Regions from separate parts of the Bacillus sp. D386 genome, predicted to be linked through region 2. Evidence: predicted binding sites of a transcription regulator. Region 2 holds the regulator's gene; the other holds the start of a gene.
What was found. Region 2 encodes NrdR, which represses ribonucleotide reductase genes. Its sites were predicted from a motif close to AACACNATATATNGTGTT; they were not measured.
Positions count from the first base shown of each region.

Region 1: a site for NrdR is predicted at 9,620-9,637, ahead of FHY45_RS16150 (vitamin B12-dependent ribonucleotide reductase). Genes of this name have one in related genera too.

Region 1 covers NZ_VEMV01000005.1:248,693-260,402, reverse strand. Annotated here, with positions in the region: gene FHY45_RS16195 (DEAD/DEAH box helicase) at 38-1,480, shown strand; gene FHY45_RS16190 (kinase) at 1,559-2,158, opposite strand; gene FHY45_RS16185 (hypothetical protein) at 2,292-3,125, shown strand; gene FHY45_RS16180 (Na+/H+ antiporter) at 3,225-5,261, shown strand; gene FHY45_RS16175 (NAD-dependent epimerase/dehydratase family protein) at 5,417-6,427, shown strand; gene FHY45_RS16170 (DUF4023 domain-containing protein) at 7,138-7,263, opposite strand; gene FHY45_RS16165 (NAD(P)H-binding protein) at 7,384-8,061, shown strand; gene FHY45_RS16160 (DUF1836 domain-containing protein) at 8,144-8,746, shown strand; gene FHY45_RS16155 (rhodanese-like domain-containing protein) at 8,804-9,187, opposite strand; gene FHY45_RS16150 (vitamin B12-dependent ribonucleotide reductase) at 9,767-11,710, shown strand, end outside.
Region 2 covers NZ_VEMV01000007.1:147,298-159,007, forward strand. Annotated here, with positions in the region: gene polA (DNA polymerase I) at 1-1,582, shown strand, start outside; gene mutM (DNA-formamidopyrimidine glycosylase) at 1,604-2,434, shown strand; gene ytaF (sporulation membrane protein YtaF) at 2,505-3,143, shown strand; gene coaE (dephospho-CoA kinase) at 3,160-3,756, shown strand; gene FHY45_RS19455 (glyceraldehyde-3-phosphate dehydrogenase) at 3,929-4,957, shown strand; gene speD (adenosylmethionine decarboxylase) at 5,271-5,651, shown strand; gene nrdR (transcriptional regulator NrdR) at 5,901-6,359, shown strand; gene FHY45_RS19470 (replication initiation and membrane attachment family protein) at 6,432-7,808, shown strand; gene dnaI (primosomal protein DnaI) at 7,826-8,767, shown strand; gene FHY45_RS19480 (putative sporulation protein YtxC) at 9,039-9,893, shown strand; gene thrS (threonine--tRNA ligase) at 10,265-11,710, shown strand, end outside.

The sequences.
Region 1 (11,710 bases), on a different contig from region 2:
GGAGAATCAGCTAAGTAACCGAAAAAGAGGAACATAAATGACTGAACATAGCTTCAATGATTTTAACATAAGTCCCGAAATTATACGGGCATTAAGTAAAATGAATTATTTTCAACCGACAGAGGTCCAGCAAAAGGTGATTCCAATTGCGATTGGTAATCAGGATCTTATCGTAAAAGCACAAACTGGCAGCGGGAAAACAGCTGCGTATGGAATCCCGATTTGTCATCATATAGAGTGGATAGAAAATAAACCTCAGGCACTTATCCTAACCCCTACCAGAGAATTGGCTGCGCAGGTGAAGGAAGATTTAACGAATATTGGCCGATTTAAGCGGATTAAAGCAGCTGCTGTTTATGGAAAGCAATCATTTGCTAAGCAGCAGCTGGAGCTTAAGCAAAAAAATCATATTGTTGTTGGAACACCTGGAAGAGTGTTGGATCACATTCAAAAAGGTACATTAAATGTTGATGAACTTCGCTATTTGGTAATTGATGAAGCAGATGAAATGTTGAATATGGGCTTTATTGATCAGGTTGAAGCCATTATAAATGAATTACCTAAGGAACGAATCAGCATGCTGTTTTCAGCAACATTGCCGGATGATATTCAAAACCTATCCAATCAATATTTAAAAGAACCAATCTTTATTGAAATTAACAAAAAAGAGATGACGACTCAGTTGATCGAACACTCTTATTATAGGGTCAAGCATGAAAAGAAAGCGGAGCTGCTAAGGAAAGTTACGACGATAGAGAATGCGGATAGCTGCATCGTTTTTTGCCGCACACAGGAACAGGTAAACAATCTGTTTGATACATTGGTTAAATGGGAGTATTCATGCGGTAAAATTCATGGTGGAATGTATCAAGAGGACCGCTTCGATGTTATGAATCAATTTAAACGGGGTGAGTTTCGATATTTAATTGCCACGGATGTCGCTGCGCGCGGAATTGATATTGAAAATATTACGCATGTCTTGAATTACGATTTTCCAGTGGAAAAGGAATCCTATGTACATAGGACGGGAAGAACGGGCCGTGCGGGACATACGGGAGTAGCCATTTCTTTTGTAACTCCTTTTGATGAAGAATTATTGAGAGAGGCAGAAGAATATATAGGCTTTGCTATTCAGGTAAAAGAGGAGCCAACTGAAGCAGAAGTAGAAAAATGCAGGCCGAATTTCGAATCAAAAATGTTCGAAAATGAGATAAAGGAAGATAAAACGACCGAATTAAACAGTGGAATTATGAAGCTGTTTTTCAATGGCGGCAAGAAAAAGAAATTGAGAGCTGTCGATTTTGTGGGGACAATTGCAAAAATTGAAGGCATATCTGCTGAAGACATTGGAATTATCACAATTCAAGACCAGGCTACATTTGTTGAAATATTGAACAATAAAGGTCCAATCGTCTTACAGGCTATGAAGAATAAAACTGTTAAAGGAAAGAAATTAAAGGTATATGAGGCATTTGAATAATAATAGGATGCTCACCGATCTAAACAGCCCTTCCGAATCGTTCGGAAGGGCTGTTTTAATTAGATCCATCCTAAAGATCTAATCATCATTCATGATAACCAAATCAGCTCGTTCTAGCGGGGTAACTTTCTTTATATAATACTCTTCTGCTTTCCAGTATCGATTTTGAAATTTATCGATATTCTCCTGTGTGGTCTTACTTTCCCGGCTGAATCTAGTTACTCTGGAACAATCTAGGTAAATCATAAAATCAAAGAATGCTCTCCATTCTTTTCTTTGCAGAAATATACCTTCAACGATAATGAGGGAAGTTGCTGGAATCTGGATTACTTGCCATTTTTGCTTATCAGTGGTGGGGTCATATGCAGGGAGGAGTAACTCAGTTGATTTCTTTAATTGATTGAAAAAATTAGCTCTTAGCCACTCCGCGTCCCATTGGAGTCGGTAATATTCAATCCATTCATCGTGACCAGTGTGATAACGTTTATCTTTATCTACAATAAAATCATCAATATGAAAAAGGTGAAATGATAGACTCTGTTTCTCAAGTGACTGTTTCATTCTTTTGGTAAAAGTCGTCTTCCCAGAACGACTGAGGCCATCAATACCAAGAATAAATCTTTGTCCTACTTTAAGTTCGGGTAATTGATTAATTAGATTTTGTATATAATTCCCCAAGTATTTCCTTGCCTCCTGTACTTTGAAATTATCCTCACTTAAATAAAAGAATTTGATTTTTCCGTTATTTAATCTCCTTTAGAAATATTTTCCTTTATAATTATAGAAAGGGCAATACAAAGGAGGCGGTTACGTGGATATTGCCAGACATTATAAACAGATGCCACCCACTTTTCAAAAGTTACAGAAACTGCAGGACAATCTTGAAAAAGACGGGTATTCTTTAGATTCACTTGGACTAATGCTGGACACGGAGGATCAGAATTATTTCGTCACACCATGCGATGTCATTACATTTGCGTCTACCGGAGCGGATGGGATTCATTTTGGTTTATTGACTGATTTTGGAGCTGTTACTGATTTGGAAGAGGCCTATGTGGTTTATGTTAGCCCTATGGATTTTGGATCAGCTGTTTTTTTGGCTGCTCGTAATTTAAAGGAATTTACGAATCTCCTTTTCACGATGAAGGATGCGATCGAAATCGGAAATTTTCTTTCGATTGAGATGGCTGATGAAGGAGAAGAAAGTGAAGACAAAGCGGAATTCGAATATGATGAAGAAGAGTTTTTACAAGAGAGGAAATATGTACTTGGAAAATTAAAGGAATCATTAAATTGTACGGTTATTCAAGATGTAAAGTCATATTATAACAATCTATTTAAGGAGAGAAAACAGCAAATCGCTATACATACACAAGACGGGATTGGGGTGATTCCGATAAGTAATCAACCAATCACACGCGATAAATACGAATTAGAAGAGGATGTGGAAATTGACGTTCAAGATTTACAGGCATACTTTCAGAAAGCTTCCGTAGAAAATAAACTTGCTTTTGTCAGAGATGCACAAACTCTTGGCATTATAATGGATGATGAAGAAGTCAGGGAGTTCGTTTTAAGTGAGCTAAGGGGACTTGGATACAAGATTGAAGCGGATCGATTACAACACAGTAATGAATCCGATTAAAGAGAAAAGTTTTCCACATATCTGAATGGGTATATTAATAAGTAGCCTCCTTTTGTGGCAGAATATAAAAATTATTAATATCGAGTTAGAGGGAGAATAATGGATTTACTTTTATCAATTATATTGCTTTTAGTCATGCTTTTAATATCGAATATTATTAGCCACTATATTCCATCCATCCCCACCGCTTTAACTCAAATAGCTTTGGGGATTTTATTTGCTTTATTCATACAGGATCTATCATTTGAGTTAAAAGCGGAATGGTTTTTGCTTTTATTTATTGCACCACTATTATTTAATGATGGACGTCGATTTCCACGCGATGATTTATGGAAAATGCGCTGGCCAATATTGGCCAATGCATTTATTCTTGTTTTTTTAACGACTATAATTGGCGGATATTTTATTAATTGGCTGATTCCCAGTATTCCGTTGGCCGCTGCTTTTGCTTTAGCAGCTATCCTTTCTCCAACGGATCCAGTAGCGGTGAACGGAATTGCCGAAAGGATTTACTTACCGACGATTATTTTACGTCTTGTTCGAGGCGAATCGTTGATTAATGATGCGTCTGGTTTAATTGCCTTTAATTATGCAGTTGCTGCGGTTGTAACAGGTTATTTTTCATTACAGGAGGCAGCAGCCGATTTTGTTTATGTGGTAATTGTTGGTGCGATTGCTGGTATTATCCTCGGATTATTAGCTATCCTAATCCGTTATTCACTAAGAAGACAAGGGATACAGGATGTCACCTTTTATTCTTTGCTGCAATTTGTAACGCCATTTATTGTTTATATTGTTTCAGAAGAAGTCCTGCACGCCTCTGGTGTAATTGCTGTAGTAGCTGCAGGTATTGTTCATTCCAGTTTAAGTGAAAAGACTGGAATGAAAAGTGCTGAGGAACAGGTGGTCACTGAGAATATGTGGTCGATCATCTTGTTTGTACTCAATGGAGTGGTGTTTTTATTATTGGGCTTGAGTTTGCCTTCTTCTATGAGAGCAACGGTAGAGAATCCTCTAATCAGCAATTGGCTTGTGCTCGGTTATGTCCTGGCGATTGGTTTGGCTATCATGATTATCCGAATTGTTTGGTCCTACTGCTTCTTAAGCATGGGTTATTACATAACTAACCGAAAAGAACAATCGAAGCCCAGCTGGAAAGTGGCCCTTCTAACCGGCTTGACCGGCGTACGCGGTGCAATTACGATGGCAGGTGTATTGTCAATGCCATACTTTGTAGCAACTGGAGATTTATTTCCTGAACGTTCTCTAATTGTATTTATAGCAGGCGGTGTTATTTTATTTACTCTTTTAGCTGCGACTATTCTATTGCCTCTGATCAGTAAAAAAGCCATTGAACCAGAGAATGATGAAGAGAAAGAGTTTTTAGATGCTCAGATGAAATTAAAAATATTGAGGACTGCCATAAAGCGGATTGAAGAAGAACTAGAGCCGGAGAATCAATCCGCTGGTTACGAGTTAATTGGTGAATATAAAAAGATGATTGAGCAAATTCGCTATGAAAATAAGGATTTAGAATTTATTAAGGTATCGCAAAAAGAGAGAATTGAGGCTCGCTTAGTTGGTTTAAGAGCAGAAAGACATTATATCCAGGAGGCTGCTGCTGATGGTTCTGTAAGTGAAGAGATTGTGAAAAGACTCGAGAAGTCCTTGGATATAAGAGAAAATTTACTCACAGAGAATTTCATGTCCAAAATAACGACTCTTTTTGGCCAATTATATAGGAAGTATAAGCAATATAAGCGTGTGATAACCAAGGAAAACGAAAAGACGGCAGTCCTGTTAAATGATATGCGGGATATTCAGATTCAGGCGACAAAAGCTGCCATTGAAAGTCTAGAAAAATATGTAGAGGAAACGAACAATTCACATGTTTCATCCATCATTTATGAGTATCGAAGAATTATTGATAAACTGAAGCAACCAAATAAAGCCCGTTCAAATAATAGTATGAAGGATCAGCAAAAAGAAGAATTACGTTTCAAAGCTATTGAAGCTGAACGAGCTGACATTCAGCGAATGTATGAAGAAGGCCAAATAAATCGCGAACTGGCTCAGGATTTACGTCGATTTGTGAATTATGTGGAGAGTGTTATGCTTCAGGAAATTGAGGAATAGGCTTGCAGGTGTTCTACCTGTGAGCTTTTTTGTTTACCGTTTAAAGGTAAAGGGAAATGTGAGTATAAGATTTCACATAAAATACATTTTTGGTCAAATATACCACTATCTTAGATGATAAAATTTAGGAGAATGAAACGGAGGAGGCAACCAACATGAAAGTATTTATGATTGGCGGTACGGGCTTATTAGGTGCTGAAGGCGCAAGGGTATTAATTGAACAAGGGCATGAAGTGGCAACATTGTCACTGCCACCTATCCCTGAAGGCAGTAACCTTCCTGAAGAAATGGAGATAACTCTGGGAAATTATTTAACATTGACAGATGATGATATTCGTAAATATTTAACAGGCTGTGACGGATTTGTTTTTGCGGCAGGTGTAGATGAAAGAGTAGAGGCACCATCACCAATCTATTCATTTTTTGAAAAATATAATATTACACCATTAGAACGGCTATTAAGAATAGCAAAGGAATGCGGTGTCAAACATTCAGTTGTACTGGGGTCGTATTTTGCTTATTTTAATAGAGAACTACCCGAGTATGAACTGACGAAGCACCATCCATATATAAGGAGCCGTGTAGATCAGGCTAATATGGCTTTATCCTTCGGGGATGATGATATGAGTGTAGCCGTTTTGGAGGTTCCATATGTCTTTGGAAGCCAGCAGGGACGTAAGCCTGTTTGGGTATTCCTTGTTGAACAGATTCAAAATATGAAAGAAGCTGTCATGTATCCTGAAGGAGGAACAACCATGGTGACAGCGAAGCAGATCGGGGAGTGCATTGCTGGTGCCTTAATAAATGGGAAGACAGGTAATTACCCGGTTGGCTATTATAATATGGAGTGGAAAGAAATGCTGACCATCTTCCATAAATACATGGGAACACCGGACAAAGAAATCATAACAATTCCTGCCTCTAATTATATTGAAGCGATGAAGGCGAAAGCAGAAAAACAAAAGAGTGCTGGAATAGAACTGGGATTGGATACGGCTGAATTCGCAAAAATCTTTACTAAAAATCTTTTCATTGATAAAAAGACAATTGTTGACCACTTTGGTGTACAGCCAGATGATATAGAAAAAGCCATCGGAGAATCAGTTCAGTTAAGTCTGGATATATTGGAAGGAAAAAAAGCCGTAGTTGATATGAAAGCTGAATAAATCTACATGAGAGAAAAATATATATAAAGGAAGGGAAGCTTTGTTTCCTTCCTTTTTGTTATGAAAAAGGTAATGGGTCATTATAAAGAACCTTAACAAAAGGCTGTTTCGTAAAGATTGTGGCTTTCGTATGGAAGGGGAAGTTGGTATGGTTCGTATTATATAGTTCAGCCAGAACTTTCTGGTTGAACTTTTTATATGGATTTATTCTATCAGTAGCCAGGGTAGAATTTACGGGGATGTGGGACTGATATGGATTTCCTCCGCTAAACTGTTCACCCCCTACTTGTATAAATATATATAAGGCTAGGTGGACTGAGATCTTGTATAACAAACGAAGCTATAATACTACTTGGAGGAAATAGGGGGGACTGGTGAATCTATCAGAGGAGTATAAAGAACGAACCCAATTGTGGGCGTAGATAGCATTTTAATAAATTAATGGAGGATTAGTTAAAGAAGAAGTAATATTTACAATAAAGAAAACACGCCGTTTTTTGGGGCGTGTTTTCTTTATCTTTATGCCATTTATGATATCAAAAAGGTTATTACTTCAGAGTATTTTTAGAAAAGCATCTCAAAACGTAAACCTTTGGATTTATTCTGGTACTAATAGGTGTTACTCTATTTATGGGATTAATCGTAAGAAAGGCTGGCAAGTAAGCAAAAAGCCATGAGAAACATAACTCATGGCATTCGATTACAAGGTATTAATGCTGTTTATTTGGAAGTTTTTTGCTTGGACGTCCATATCCTTGTTTAGCTTGGTTCTTTTCAGCCTTTTGTTGCTTTTCATGCAAATTTTCTACAAATTCATGAGTGCTTTCTTCTTTCATATATTTCATCCTCCCTCTTATGGATTTATAGTTATTTTCTCAATTTTAATGGAATTCATGCATGACGAAAATAGATTATAATAGAGGAAACGAAAATAAAGGGTAGATGGAGGAAAATAGATGACCGGTAAAGTAGGGTTAGTAATTGGGGCAACCGGATTAGTTGGAAAGGAATTGGTGACAACGCTTTTGGATTCACGTGAATTTGAGAAAGTGATTGTATGGGTAAGGACCAGCACGGGTATTCAACATTCAAAGCTTAGGGAAAGTTTTCCGGATTTTGAACAATTGGATCAGGAACCTCTACCAAGTGATGTTGATTGTATTTTTTGCTGTTTGGGTACAACCATTAAGAAAGCGAAGACAAAGGAAGCGTTTAGGAAAGTCGATTATACATACCCGTTGATGCTTGCAGAGAATGCTAAACAGCACCAGGTTCGTCAATTCTTAATTATTTCTGCAATGGGTGCTGATGAAAAATCCCATGTGTTTTACAGCAAAACAAAAGGGCAACTGGAGACTGCATTGAAACAGCTTCAATTAAACAGTCTAACCATTTTTAGACCATCACTTTTATTGGGGAATAGGCAAGAATTTAGATTGGGAGAGGGATTGGCAGCTTTAGTCAGTAAATCTTGCCCGTTTGTATTTAAAGGTCCTCTTAAGAAATATAAGCCGGTACAAGGAAAAATGGTGGCAGAGGCTATGTATATATGTGCGCTGCAGGATAAAAAGGGTATAAATGAAGTTGCTTCCTATGAGATAGAGCAAATTGCCAAGTATTCCGATAAATTATAAAATGCTAAAAGTTCACCATCCTTACAGAATCTGAATGGTTAATGTATAATAGAAATTACTATTAGTAAACAGAGGTTACAAAATGAAAAACAATGAAGAACTTATCAATCAACTGGGATTGCAAGATAAAATCACATTAGAGGATATACCAGATATTGATTTATATATGGATCAAGTCATTCAATTATTCGAGAGTAAATTCAAAATGTCTAAGCGGAATGATGATGAAAAAGTTTTAACTAAAACGATGATTAACAATTATGCCAAGGGTAAAGTATTTTTTCCTATTAAAAATAAAAAATATTCTAAGCGGCATTTAATAGTAATCAGCCTGATTTATCAGTTGAAAGGGACACTCTCTATAAGTGACATTAAAACGATTCTGGGACCCTTGAACACTAAGATAGTAGAGGAAGACTTACAGCTTGATGAGCTGTATTCCAGCTTTCTGCGCTTGACTGATCACAATGCTCATAAATTTAAAGAAGACATACTAGAGAGTATCTCTGAGGCAAAAGAAGAAGGGGTACATTTAGGCGGCACTCTGGATGAGTTCAATGGCGATGTTGAATATTTTGAGAAATTATTAATGATCGCTTCTCTTTCTCATATGAGCCAGCTGTATAAAAAAGCAGCAGAGAATCTGGTAGATGAATTTAACAGTGGTAATAAAACGAAATCATAAAAAATATCCGTTTAATTATAAAGAGCCAAGTGCATACCCTGCATTGGCTCTTTGATTTTATTTAGTTTTAATTTTACCCTTCCATTGTTTGAAGCCGCCCTCGAGTTGATAAAGTTCACGATAGCCTTTTTTATATAGCATCTGAGCAGCTCGTGTGCTTCTCATTCCGCTTTGACAATAAAGATAAACAGGTTTATCTTTGCGGAGTTCCTTCATACGCATTTTCAATTGTGTTGAAGGTATGTTGCGGGCTCCTAAAATATGTCCGCCATCAAACTCTTTTTGCTCACGAACATCTATTAACTGAGCTTTTCGATAGCCAGCTTTAAAGTCCTCTTGGGACAATGTCGTAACCATTTTTTTGCTGGAGAACCAACTGTAGATGGAATATCCAATGATCAATACAGCCAGAACAATTAATACGATTAATGATGTTGGCAATTCAATCCCCACTTTCTCTTTCTGTTCACTTTACTATTATACAGTTCGTATATTTGTCTGGCAAAAAAATTTTCTGGTAATAGTTTACGAATTTGTGATAAAAAATTATTGCATTTAGGAAGGTAGACATATTGTCTTTGGATTCAAAATAATGGTTATATCGATATAGCGTTATTAGAAAGGACAATAAGTTTACAAATCACTATAAATCAAGTATCGTGCATTATGGACAAAAATTTATTTTTTAGGAAAAAAATTTTGGGTCGAAAATGCAAAATTGCTGTTATATGAAGCATAGTTAAGCTTCATAATATGCAAGCTGAGATTTTGTTTATTTTGGTTCGAAAATAGTTAAAAAGAAGATTATATCTTTGATTTTCTTTACTTTTTGTAAAATTTTAATAATTGACAATTTTAGCAGAAGATGCTCCAGACACTATATGTGGTATGAATTATAAAAATACAAATACTATATGTTGAATTAAAATGTAGCCTATGATAACGTAGAGATATTCATTTAAGAACTTAACAAAGATAAATAAAAAAGAGATAATATTATTGGTTGAAGGAGAGATCAAATTGCCTACTGTAACAAATCGCAAGTTGTCTATAAATGTCGAAAGGTTAAATAAAGATATAGCCCTATTTCCGCAAGTTTTTCCGATTACTCCAGACATGAATAAGACGTATAAGGGTGTTTCAAGGCTTGTGATGATAGATCGCTATTCCTTCAAAGATACGGAAAAAATGACACTTAGTAATGGAGATTTTGTTGTACTTACCATTAAAGAAGACCCAAAATTTCCTGCCCGTGGACTTGGGTACATCCAACATATTGATTGGGAAGCCAAGAAAGCACATGTATTGGTTGAAGAAGAATTCCGCTCATCCTTGGACAAGCATGATGAAATTAAAACCGGTCTGATTTGTAAATCACTCGACGTCATTGAAAAACCACTTGAAATTTATTATGAACAGATTGCGAAACGGAATGCACGCGGTTTGGCTGAAGTTGAAAAAACGGAAGAGAAACGCAAGGAATGGTTTGATAAATTTTATAATGAATTAGTTCAAACGAATTTTATCCCGGCAGGACGTGTGCTCTATGGAGCCGGTTCTGAAACAGAAGTAACCTACTTTAACTGCTATGTAATGCCATTTATTAATGACAGCCGTGAAGGGATTTCTGAACATCGCAAACATGTGATGGAAATTATGAGTCGCGGAGGCGGTGTCGGTACGAATGGTTCCACTTTACGTCCAAGAAACACGCTTGCTCGCGGTGTAAACGGAAAATCCTCAGGTGCAGTATCCTGGTTGGATGATATTGCAAAATTAACTCACTTAGTTGAACAGGGGGGTTCCCGTCGCGGAGCTCAAATGATTATGCTCTCTGACTGGCATCCGGATATCGTAGAATTTATCATCTCAAAAATGCAAAATCCTAAAATTTTGCGCTTCTTAATGGAAGTCAGCAAGGATGAAGTAATTCGTAGACATGCATCTGAAAAATTGAAATTCACTCCGCTCACACTGCAAGAGGAAGCCATGTATCAAGGCATAGTCAATTATAAAAACATCTCGGGGTTTGGCGGATTTAATGAGGCAATCATTAAGGAAGCAGAAGAAAAACTTTCCGCTGGTGGAAATGATACTGTTCATAATCCAGACTTTTTAACAGGTGCCAATATTTCAGTGTGCTTAACAAAAGAATTTATGGAAGCTGTAGAAAATGACGGAGAATATGAACTTCGATTCCCGGATGTTGAGTCCTATAATGAAGAAGATATGAAAGCCTATAATGAAAAATGGGCTGATTGCGGTGATGTACGCGAATGGGAGAAACTAGGTTATGCTGTGCGTGTATATCGTAAAATTAAAGCTCGCGAATTATGGAATTTAATCAATATCTGTGCGACTTATTCTGCGGAGCCGGGCATTTTCTTTATCGATAATGCAAACGATATGACAAACGCTAAAGCGTACGGTCAAAAAGTAGTTGCGACGAATCCTTGTGGGGAACAGCCATTGGCTCCTTATTCTGTATGTAACTTGGCTGCTGTCAATCTGGCTGAAATGACAGATAAAGATCGCAAACAAGTGGACTTGGAGAAACTGAAACAAACGGTAAAAGTGGGCGTGCGCATGCAGGATAATGTTATTAACGCGACTCCATACTTCCTTGAAGCCAATAAAAAACAGGCTCTAGGGGAAAGACGCGTTGGCCTAGGTGTAATGGGTCTGCATGATATGCTTATTTATTGTGAAAAAGAATATGGTTCCGAAGAAGGAAATAAGCTGGTTGATATTGTATTTGAAACAATTGCAACTGCAGCATATGAGGAATCTATTGAAATTGCGAAAGAAAAAGGCAGCTTCCCATTCTTAGTTGGTGAATCAGAGGAAGAAACGAAGGAATTGCGCACACGTTTTATTAATACAGGGTATATGAAAAAAATGCCTGAACATATTCGTGAAGGAATCATGAAATATGGTATTCGCAACTCACATTTGTTAACAGTT
Region 2 (11,710 bases):
CAAGGCTGCAGGATCCCCTCTTTTCAAAGAGTGGGCAGAGAATCCTGAATATAAAAAAACAGTGTATGATGCCAAACAAAGTATTGTGGCATTAAGCCATGATGGGATTGCTTTAAAAGGAATTGAATTTGATGTTTATCTGGCATCCTATGTTTTAAATCCAGCTGAACCGGATGTTGATATGGCGGATCTTGCTAAAAAACATAATGCCGGACATATTCAAACAGATGAGAGTTTTTATGGAAAAGGAGCGAAACGTTCAATTCCGCCGGTTGCTGAATTGGGTGAGCATATTGCCCGGAAAGCTTTATCGTTAACACTGATTAAGGAAAGCCTGGAAAGACAGCTGGAGGAATTCAATCAAATAGGATTGCTGCAGGATCTAGAACTGCCGCTTGCTCTTATCCTGGCTGAAATGGAAATTACGGGTGTGAAGGTCGATGAGAACCGTTTGAAAGAAATGGGAGCTGAACTTGCAGGCAGATTAAAGGACATCGAAGCTAAAATTTATGAAATGGCCGGTGAATCCTTTAATATTAATTCACCGAAGCAGCTTGGAGTTATCCTGTTTGAAAAATTAAATTTACCTATTATTAAAAAGACGAAGACAGGCTATTCCACATCAGCAGATATACTTGAAAAATTAGAGAGCAAGCATAGTATTGTCCGGGAAATTCTTCATTATAGACAGCTGGGGAAATTGCAATCAACCTATATTGAGGGACTTTTAAAAGTTATACATGATGATCAGAAGGTTCATACGAGGTTCAATCAGGCATTAACTCAAACTGGACGACTTAGTTCAACAGACCCTAACCTGCAAAATATTCCGATCAGACTTGAAGAAGGCAAAAAAATCAGACAGGCTTTCGTTCCATCTGAAGAAGGCTGGGTCATTTTTGCGGCTGATTATTCTCAAATTGAACTGCGTGTTCTGGCCCATATAGCGGGAGATGAAAACCTGATAGATGCCTTTAACTCAGATATGGACATCCACACAAGAACGGCTATGGATGTATTTCATGTGGATGCTGATCAGGTGACATCAAATATGAGAAGACAGGCTAAAGCGGTGAACTTTGGAATTGTGTATGGTATCAGTGATTATGGACTATCGCAAAGTCTTGGAATTACCAGAAAAGAAGCTGGAATCTTTATTGATCGCTATTTAGAGAGCTTCCCTGGTGTTCAGCAATACATGAAGGATATTGTAGAAGAGGCGAAGGAAAATGGATATGTAAGTACTTTATTGCAGCGCCGAAGATATATACCTGAAATTAATAATCGGAACTTCAATGTTCGTGGTTTTGCAGAAAGAACAGCTATGAATACACCAATTCAGGGCAGTGCTGCAGATATTATCAAATTGGCGATGATTCGAATGAATGCCAGATTAAAGAAAGAAAATTTACAGACTAGAATGCTGCTTCAGGTGCACGATGAATTGATTTTTGAGGCGCCACCTGAAGAGTTGGATATATTAAAGAAAATTGTTCCGGAAGAAATGGAAAATGCAATTGAATTAGCGGTTCCATTAAAAGTGGACTATTCTTTTGGCAACACCTGGTATGATGCTAAATAGGAATAAAAGGGGTGAAAAGGTATGCCTGAATTACCTGAGGTCGAAACAATCAGAAGGACCCTCGAAGTTTTGGTACTTGGAAAAACAATTGATGATGTGGATATACGCTGGGCAAAAATTATAAAAGAGCCGGATGATGCTGAACTGTTTCGTATGCTTTTAAAAGGGCAAACCATTCATGAGATTGGGAGGCGAGGTAAATTCCTGATTTTCCATTTAGATGATTACAGTCTTGTTTCCCATTTACGGATGGAAGGGAAATACGGTCTTTATGATGAAACGGAACCGGCAGATAAGCATACGCATGTTATATTCAAATTTACGGATCAAACGGAATTGAGATACAGAGATGTCCGTAAGTTTGGCACGATGCATCTGCATACAAAGGGGACAGAATTGGAAGTATTGCCACTTTCAAAAGTAGGACCTGAGCCTTTTTCAGATGAATTTACACCAGATTACTTAAGCACAGCACTCAGTAAGACAAATCGTTTTATAAAAACGGTATTATTGGATCAAAGAGTAGTTGCAGGTCTTGGTAATATCTATGTGGATGAAGCATTGTTCCATTCCGGTATCCATCCTGAACGGCCGGCATCCACATTGACAAAAGAGGAAATAGAAAAACTATATACATCCATTAAGGAAACTCTTGCTACCGCCATTGAAAAAGGTGGAAGTACAGTACGATCCTATGTGAATTCACAGGGCCAAATCGGCATGTTTCAGCTCGAGCTGTTTGCATATTCGAGAAAAGGACAGCCTTGTAAAATTTGCGGAACAAACATGGAAAGAATTATTGTTGGAGGCAGAGGGACCATCTACTGTCCTGAATGTCAGCCATTAGCCTAACTGAATATGAACATAAGATGGGCTCCTTTCATATAGTAGGGTATTGATTATGGAAAGGAGTCCCTATGAAATGGAGCACATAGCATCAATAGTATTATTGGCATTGGCAGTGAGTCTGGATAGTTGCGGTGTGGGAATAACCTATGGAATGCGAAAAGTAAGTATACCGATTCGCTCCATCATCATCATTGCCGGTTGCTCTGCATTAAGCCTAGCATTCGGTATGTTAATGGGATCGTTAAGCGAGCATTTGATGGCACATTCCTGGACCGGTAAGCTAGGAGGATTTATCTTGCTGGTGCTTGGAATTTGGACACTTTCAAGTTACTTCAAGCGAAATGAAGATAATTGTCCCTATGTGGATGAAAGAACCTTATTCCAATTAGAAATAAAGTCTATTGGGCTGGTTATTCATATACTTAAAAAGCCATTAAGTGCAGACTTTGACCGTTCCGGGACCATTACTGGATTAGAGGCTTTCTTTCTAGGATTAGCCTTATCATTAGATGGATTTGGAGCTGGAATAGGTGCTGGTATACTTCATTATCCCCTGTTTATTCAGGTGACTCTCTGTTTTGGTATGAGTGCTTTATTAATGACTGTGGGTATAAAAGCGGGAAAATATCTGCAGGATTCCATTATGGCAAAGGTCTTTTCATTTATTCCGGGTTTAGTACTTATTTTTCTTGGGTTAACCAAAATAATTTAATAGGGAATGGAATGCTATGGGGAAAATATTCGGAGTTACAGGAGGGATTGCCAGTGGAAAGAGCAGCGTCAGCAAATGGCTCATTTCCAAGGGTTACCCTGTTATTGATGCAGATATCGCAGCAAGAAAAGTCGTCGAGCCTGGTATGCCAGCATTAGAGGAAATTAAAAATGTATTTGGTCAGGATATTTGTTTACCTGATGGGACATTAGACCGAAAAAAATTAGGTTCCATCGTATTTTCAAACTCTGAAAAACGGCAAATGTTAAATGGAATTGTTCATCCGGCAGTCAGGAAATGGATGATGGAAGAAACGGAGAAAGCGTTACACCAGGAGAAAGAACTCGTTTTCATGGACATTCCCCTATTGTTTGAAAGTAATTTGACTCATATGGTAGAGGGTATTATTCTTGTGTATGTAAAGCCCGAGGTCCAGTTAAAGAGATTAATGGCGCGGGATCATTTTACTGAGGAAGAAGCACTTGCGAGAATACGAGCACAAATGCCAATTGATGATAAGAAAAAATTGGCCGATTATATTGTTGACAATAACGGAGAATTTTTTGAGACGGAAGAGCAACTCATTGATCTAATTAAACAATTGAATGTATAACCAATAAAAAGGCTATCTGAGGGATAACGACCCTGGGATAGTCTTTTTTTGTATAAAATTCCATTTAATTTGGATAATTTGGGTATTTAAACCATGCAGCATTTTATTCAATGTGTTATACTAATTACATCATTTTTATAATAAGTATAACTTATATATAGGGGGAAGTTAAATGAGTGCAAGAGTTGCTATCAATGGGTTTGGCCGAATTGGCAGAATGGTTTTCCGAAAAGCAATATTGGATGAGCATCTTGAAATCGTAGCCATTAATGCTAGCTATCCGCCTGAAACATTAGCACATTTAATTAAATATGATACGAATCATGGTCCGTTTAATGGTGATGTACATGCTATGGATGATCATTTATTGATAAATGGTAAAAAAGTTCTTTTGCTAAATAATCGCAATCCTGAATTCCTGCCTTGGAAAAATCTTGGGATTGATATCGTAATCGAAGCAACTGGGAAATTTAATCATCGTGATCAAGCAGCTCTTCATTTAAATGCCGGTGCAAAACGAGTCGTTTTAACAGCTCCCGGGAAGAATGAGGACGTCACGATTGTAATGGGTGTTAACGAGGATACATTGGATATCAATAAACACCTTGTTATTTCTAATGCATCCTGCACAACTAACTGTCTCGCTCCTGTTGTAAAAGTACTCGATGAACAATTTGGAATTGACAATGGTCTTATGACAACCGTTCATGCATATACAAATGATCAAAATAATATCGATAACCCGCACAAAGATTTACGCAGAGCTCGTGCCTGTGCACAAAGTATCATACCTACCACAACTGGAGCAGCCAAAGCACTCTCACTGGTGCTTCCTCATTTAAAAGGAAAACTCCATGGTATTGCGTTGAGAGTACCAACTCCAAACGTCTCTTTAGTTGATTTGGTAGTAGATTTAAAAAGAGAAGTTACTGTTAATGAAATCAATCAAGCGTTTAAAACAGCAGCTGAAGGATCATTGGCCGGTATTATCCAATACAGCACAGAGCCGCTTGTTTCGATTGATTTTAATACGAATCCACATTCGGCTATTGTAGATGCACTCTCAACAATGGTGATTGGTGCAAATAAAGTGAAAGTGCTTGCCTGGTATGACAATGAGTGGGGATACTCATGCAGAGTGGTAGAATTAGTAAACCATGTGGCACGCCTTCTTCAGGAGGATAAGGTGAAAGTAAGTTAATAATAATAAACAATATCTATTACGGTCTGGCTGTCTTTCTAAAAAAAGGCGGTTCAGGCCGTTCTTTGATTCATATTCTAGAATAAACTAAGAAAAACAATTAATGTACATTTAGTGGTAATTATTAACTAATATTGAATTGTATGATTGCTTTTGAAATATAAACCATATATACTAAATGTCGTAAACTTCATCATCCTGGCAGTACTACTTAAAGGGTTAGGACCTCTCAGGACTAACTTTCCCCCGTGGTAGTAAAGGCCAGAAACGAAGATAATTATAATTCGTTTAAATGCTAAAGGGGGAATTGAACATGCATACAATAGGTCGTCATGTCATTTCTGAATTATGGGGCTGTGATTTATCTAAATTGAACGATGTTAATCAGATTGAACAAATATTCGTGGACGCTGCTTTACGATCTGGAGCTGAAGTTAGAGAAGTAGCCTTCCATAAGTTTGCGCCACAGGGAGTAAGCGGAGTAGTCATTATATCTGAATCACATTTAACCATTCATAGTTTTCCGGAACATGGTTATGCGAGTATTGATGTATATACATGCGGTGACTTAGATCCTAATGTGGCTGCTGATTTTATAGCTGAAGCCTTAAACGCTCAGGTTAGGGAACACATTGAAATCCCGCGAGGCATGGGTCCGGTTGCTGTCAGCCATGTTCTTGCTAAAGCATTATAAATAAAAAATATTAAAGAGATGTCCTTTTGTGTTGACTCAAAAAAGCTAGATTCAAACTCTAACTTTTAGGGGTGCAGTACATATGCATCTCTTTTTTTTGTGGCAAACGTCTTTTACTTGCCCATTATTTACTTTTCTCCGATAGTATTGGCCGTATCATAGATAAAAAATAGCATTTTATGCAAACAGACTTGTCCTATTCGATTTGTTTTAATAAGATAGAACTATAGAAAAGGACGGTGCTAATCTATGATATGTCCAACGTGCCAACATAATGGGACAAGAGTGCTGGATTCCCGCCCTGCGGATGAAGGACGTTCAATACGTAGAAGAAGAGAATGCGAATCCTGTAGTTATCGTTTTACTACATTTGAAAAGGTAGAAGAAATTCCGCTAATTGTGGTAAAAAAAGATGGCGCACGGGAAGAATATAGCAGAGAAAAAATCCTAAGAGGTTTAATCCGAGCTTGTGAAAAGCGTCATGTTGCTCTTAAAGAACTGGAAGAGATTGCAACTGATGTTGAAAAAGAAATAAGAAATCAAGGATTTTCTGAAATAAAAAGTGATTTAATAGGTGAAATGGTTATGGATAGGCTGGCTGAGTTGGATGAAGTGGCCTATGTCCGTTTCGCTTCTGTGTATCGTCAATTTAAGGATATAAATGTCTTTATTGACGAATTGAAAGAATTAATGAAAAAAGAGGATTAAGTAGAGCTGAAGACAGTTTCTTTAGCTCTTTTTTCAACTATAAAAACCCGAAGTACGAAAGGTTTGTAGACAATGCAATTTTCATGGAAGTTTGTAAATCCTAAAGACAGATATGTTGTACTATATAAAGAAAAGCTATCAGAAATGGACCATAAATCGATTCAATATTTATATCAGCCACTTGTAGGAGGATTGGCTGTTTCTTTGTATATGACCTTATTAAACGAAGTCAATACAGGTAACATGTATTCCAGACAAACGACACATCGTTGGTTAATGGATGTACTTGGTTTACCTTTGGATGAGATATTTCAATACCGAAAAAGGCTTGAAGGAATCGGGTTATTAAAAACATATAAAAAAGCAACTCCGGAAGGTAATGTTTTTATATATGAGATTCTTTGTCCTTTAAGTCCGGATAAATTTTTCCATGATGATTTGCTGCCTATTTATCTGAAGCAAAAACTAGAAGAGAGACATTACGAACGGCTGCTCACGATGTTTGCGGATAAACGTATACCGGATGATTATGAGGAAATAACACAATCGTTCAATGAGGTGTTTGCATCTGAATTTCGCAATCCAAAAGAAATCATCAGCTCGGAAACTGATCAAAACATGCAATTCTTCTCAAAGGACCCACAGGGATATAGCCATAATTTAATGGAGCAATTTGATTTCGAGTTATTATTTGCGACGGCTAAAAACAGCTTTATATCGAGAAAAGCGTTTACTCCAAATGTGATGGAATCCATCGCGATGCTATCGTATTTATATAAAATTAATGTAATGGATATGAGCAAGTTGATTTTACGCTGTCAAAATCAACATAATGAAATTGATATAGACGAACTTAGAAAATGTGCAAGGGAGTTTTTCCACATCAATCATGGTGAAGAAATGCCGACACTGATTGAACAGAAACAGCCTGAGTATGAACGTACGATCATAGAACCTAAAACACCCGAGGAGCATTTGCTGTATACTTTTGAAACAACCTCTCCGTTGGAATTTCTAGTTAGCCTTTCGCAAGGCGCAATGCCTTCCGACAATGATCTGGCACTTGTAGAAAAGGTCATGGTCAATCAAAAGCTTCCTCCTGGAGTCGTTAATGTCCTTCTGCACTATGTCATGTTAAAATCAGATATGAAATTGCAATCAAACTATGTGGAGACAATTGCTTCGCACTGGGCGAGGAAAAATATCACCACCGTACGTGAAGCCTATGAAATGGCTTTGAGTGAGCATAAGAAATACCAAACCTGGGCTAATGAGAAAAAGACGAAAACAAATAAATCAACACGCCGCACATCGGGTAATGCGAGGAAGGAAATCGTTCCTGACTGGCTGGATGAAACAAAGAAGAAAGAGCCAGTTGCTCAATCCACCGAAATTGCTGAGCGGGTAAGAAAACTCAAGGAAAAATTGCAAAATGAAAATTCTAAATAAACAGGAGGTGTATAAGGATGAAAAATATACAGGATGCACTGAATCAGCTCGGGAAGCGTGAAAACTTTCAACAAAGATTGGATGAAATGAGAAATATTGTTTTAAAAGATCCTGATGTCCGTTTATTTATAAATGAACATAGCAGTCAGCTGACAAGCGACATGATTGAAAAAAGCATGAATAAGCTCTACGAGTTCTCCACTCAAACGAAGACATGTGACGAATGTCCTTCTTTATCTGAATGTAAAAATCTTCTTCAGGGTCATCATCCGCACCTGTTTATTCAGGGGAAACGGATTGATGTTCGGTATGAACCCTGTCATAAAAAACGCAGGCAGGAAGAGAAGAATCGATTACGTAAGCTGATCCGTGCCAGCCATGTACCAAAAGAAATTGTGGAGGCTTCTTTTTCTAATTTGATTTGGGATGAGTATACGACCGAAGCACGTGTGGAGGCAGTCGAAAAGGCAAAGAATTTTGTTGACTCATATATAAATGGTGCTGGTCATAAAGGGCTCTATTTATACGGTGAATTTGGGGTAGGTAAAACCTATTTGCTTGGTGCGATTGCAAATGCACTGTCTGAAGAGGGCGTTTCATCACATATTGTGTACTGGCCTGAATATTTAAGAGAATTAAAAGGGTCCTTCGCGGAAAATTCCTATAACCAAAAGGTGGATGCCTTAAAGGAAGTTCCTATTTTGATGATTGATGATATTGGAGCAGAAACGATGAGTGCCTGGTCGCGTGATGATGTACTGGGACCGATCCTTCAATATCGAATGCATGAAAATCTTCCAACCTTTTTCACCTCCAATTTTAACATGAAACAATTGGAACACCATTTCACGTATTCTCAGCGTGGAGATGAAGAACTGGTTAAAGGTAAAAGGATCATGGAGAGAGTCCGTAATTTAACGGAGCCAATTGAAATGGACGGAAAAAATCGTAGAGATTAAAGAGAATAAAAGGTTTGGCAAAGAGGCAGCTCGCAAAAAAGGGGCTGTCTCTTTTTAGATATTACTATTCCTTAATAAGCTAACAGACCTGGCATGAAATAAATTGACTGGAATTCATATGATATGTAGGCAATAGTACAGCGGCTCTGTACAGTCTGCCATGATGCTTTTATTTTACATCTAATTTTATCCATCCATTCTAAAGGGTTGCCATGTCCCATATACATAAAACTAGGAGTTCCGATAGTCTGGAGGGATAGGGTTGCTTACGATGTATTTTGATTCACAGGAAGAACAGGCTAATTGGCATGTTCGATTTAAGAACAGCGATTTTTTTATCCGACAGGCAATTCATTCTGTTCATAAGGATGGCCAAAAGTCTGTCTCCTTTCTTTGGGACCCGGATCAGGAGGAAATTTTTTGTCACGCACTCATTGATGCTTTATATACATTTTTCTCTACCTATCATCTGGAATGCAAAATTCGGGATGTGATTCGGGAACGCTTTTTATATGAGGATGAAGATGAAATTAGCCAGATTGCAGAAATCGCATTGCTCATGTGGGATGGTGAAGCTGCCTACTGCGGTAGCCATCACCTTTCAGAACAATTAAAAAAACAAGTCAAGTATCTCCTGCAGGAAGTAGTTAAACAAAGAATTGATTTTTCGTTTCGATCCTTATGGAATTTCCGTTTAAGGGATATCCATGAATCGCTTGTTACATTAGTTGGATTTGCGATTGATGAGTATAAGCTTGAGCAGGATTATCAGGAATTTATCTCTGTGCTAAGACGATTGATAGAGGAGCGGAATCCACAGATTGATGAAATTCATTTAGTTTATCATGAAGAATTTCAATTTTATAATCGATATTTTGAGCCAATTTCTAAACAAGATATTCTTAAAGTGATTGACCGTAAATTGATGGCTGAGAATCCTATGTTTATTGATTCAAACACCATTGCACCGCTGGTTTCCTTAGCACCGAAACGAATTCATATTTATGCGGATGATGAGGATAATCGTGTAATCACTACATTGAGGAAAATTTTCGAGGAAAGAATCCTTTTATTCCGAATCAGTTACTTCCATGAACAGGTTAAAAAGGTAGAAGAGCGTTCATAATGATAAAAGAATAGAAAGTGACTTGCTTTTGTCCTCATAAGCTTTTATAATAACCTACATACAAGTTTATAATTCGATAGGTTACGATAAGGACATGAGTGTTTTAAAAAGCTGTGAACAGAGAGGGAAGCCAGTGGCTGCAAGCTTCCTCATAGACTTGAAATGCTTACCGCCTTTGAACTTCAGCCAGGAAAACATATTTGGGTGATTATTGGCTGACGGGAACTCCGTTAAAAGATACAAGTGCCGGAAAAGCTGAACCATCAGCACCGGAATTTGGGTGGAACCGCGGGTTTGTTTAGTATACAATAGCTCGTCCCTTAATTTATCAGGGACGGGCTTTTTATTATGTAGAAAAAGGAGTGGCTCACATGGCTGAAATGATCAAAATTACATTTCCAGATGGCGCGGTAAAGGAATTTGAATCTGGAATTACAACTGAGCAAATTGCTTCTTCCATTAGTTCTGGATTAAAGAAAAAAGCAATTGCAGGAAAGGTAAACGGAGCATTATATGATTTGCGCCGACCAATTACAGAGGATGCGTCAGTAGAGATTGTGACTCCGGATCAACCGGAAGCCCTGGAGGTATTGCGCCACAGTACAGCGCATTTATTAGCACAGGCAGTTAAACGTATTTATAAAGATGTTAAATTCGGTGTAGGCCCAGTAATTGAAGGCGGCTTCTATTATGATATGGATTTAGAGAAATCCATTACACCGGAAGACCTTCCTTTAATCGAAAAAGAAATGAAGAAAATCATTAATGCGAATATTGATATTGTCCGTAAAGAAGTCAGCCGTGCTGAAGCGAAGCGTCTATTTGAAGAAATTGGCGATGAGTATAAGCTGGAATTGATTGATGCGATTCCTGAAGAGGAAACTGTAACGATTTATGAACAAGGTGAATTTTTTGACCTTTGCCGAGGTGTTCATGTACCTTCAACTGGCAAAATTAAAGAATTTAAGCTATTGAATATTGCGGGGGCCTACTGGCGTGGAGACAGCGATAATAAAATGCTTCAACGTGTGTATGGAACTGCATTTTTCAAGAAAGAAGATTTGGACGAGCATTTACGTCTGTTAGAAGAAGCGAAAGAACGTGATCACCGTAAAATTGGGAAAGAGCTTGATTTATTCATGAACTCTCAATTAATTGGACAAGGCCTTCCGTTATGGCTTCCAAAAGGTGCAACGATTCGCCGCGTCATTGAACGCTATATTGTGGATAAGGAACAAAAGCTTGGCTATGACCATGTGTATACACCAATCATGGGAAGTGTTGACCTCTATAAAACTTCCGGCCACTGGGATCACTATCAGGAAAATATGTTCCCAGTAATGGATATGGATAATGAACAGCTGGTTCTTCGTCCAATGAACTGCCCGCATCACATGATGATTTATAAAAACGATATTCACAGCTATCGTGAGCTTCCGATTCGGATTGCTGAATTGGGTATGATGCATAGATATGAAATGTCCGGTGCATTGGCAGGCCTGCAACGGGTACGTGGAATGACATTAAATGATGCTCACGTATTTGTACGTCCTGACCAAATTAAAGATGAATTCAAACGTGTTGTTACTTTGATTCTGGAAGTATATAAAGACTTCGGCATGGAGAACTATTCCTTTCGTCTTTCTTACCGTGATCCGGCGGATAAAGAAAAATACTTTGATGATGATGCAATGTGGGAAAGAGCTCAATCCATGCTGAAAGAAGCAATGGATGAGATGGGTCTTGACTATTTCGAAGCAGAAGGCGAAGCTGCTTTCTACGGACCTAAATTGGATGTTCAAGTTAAAACAGCGCTT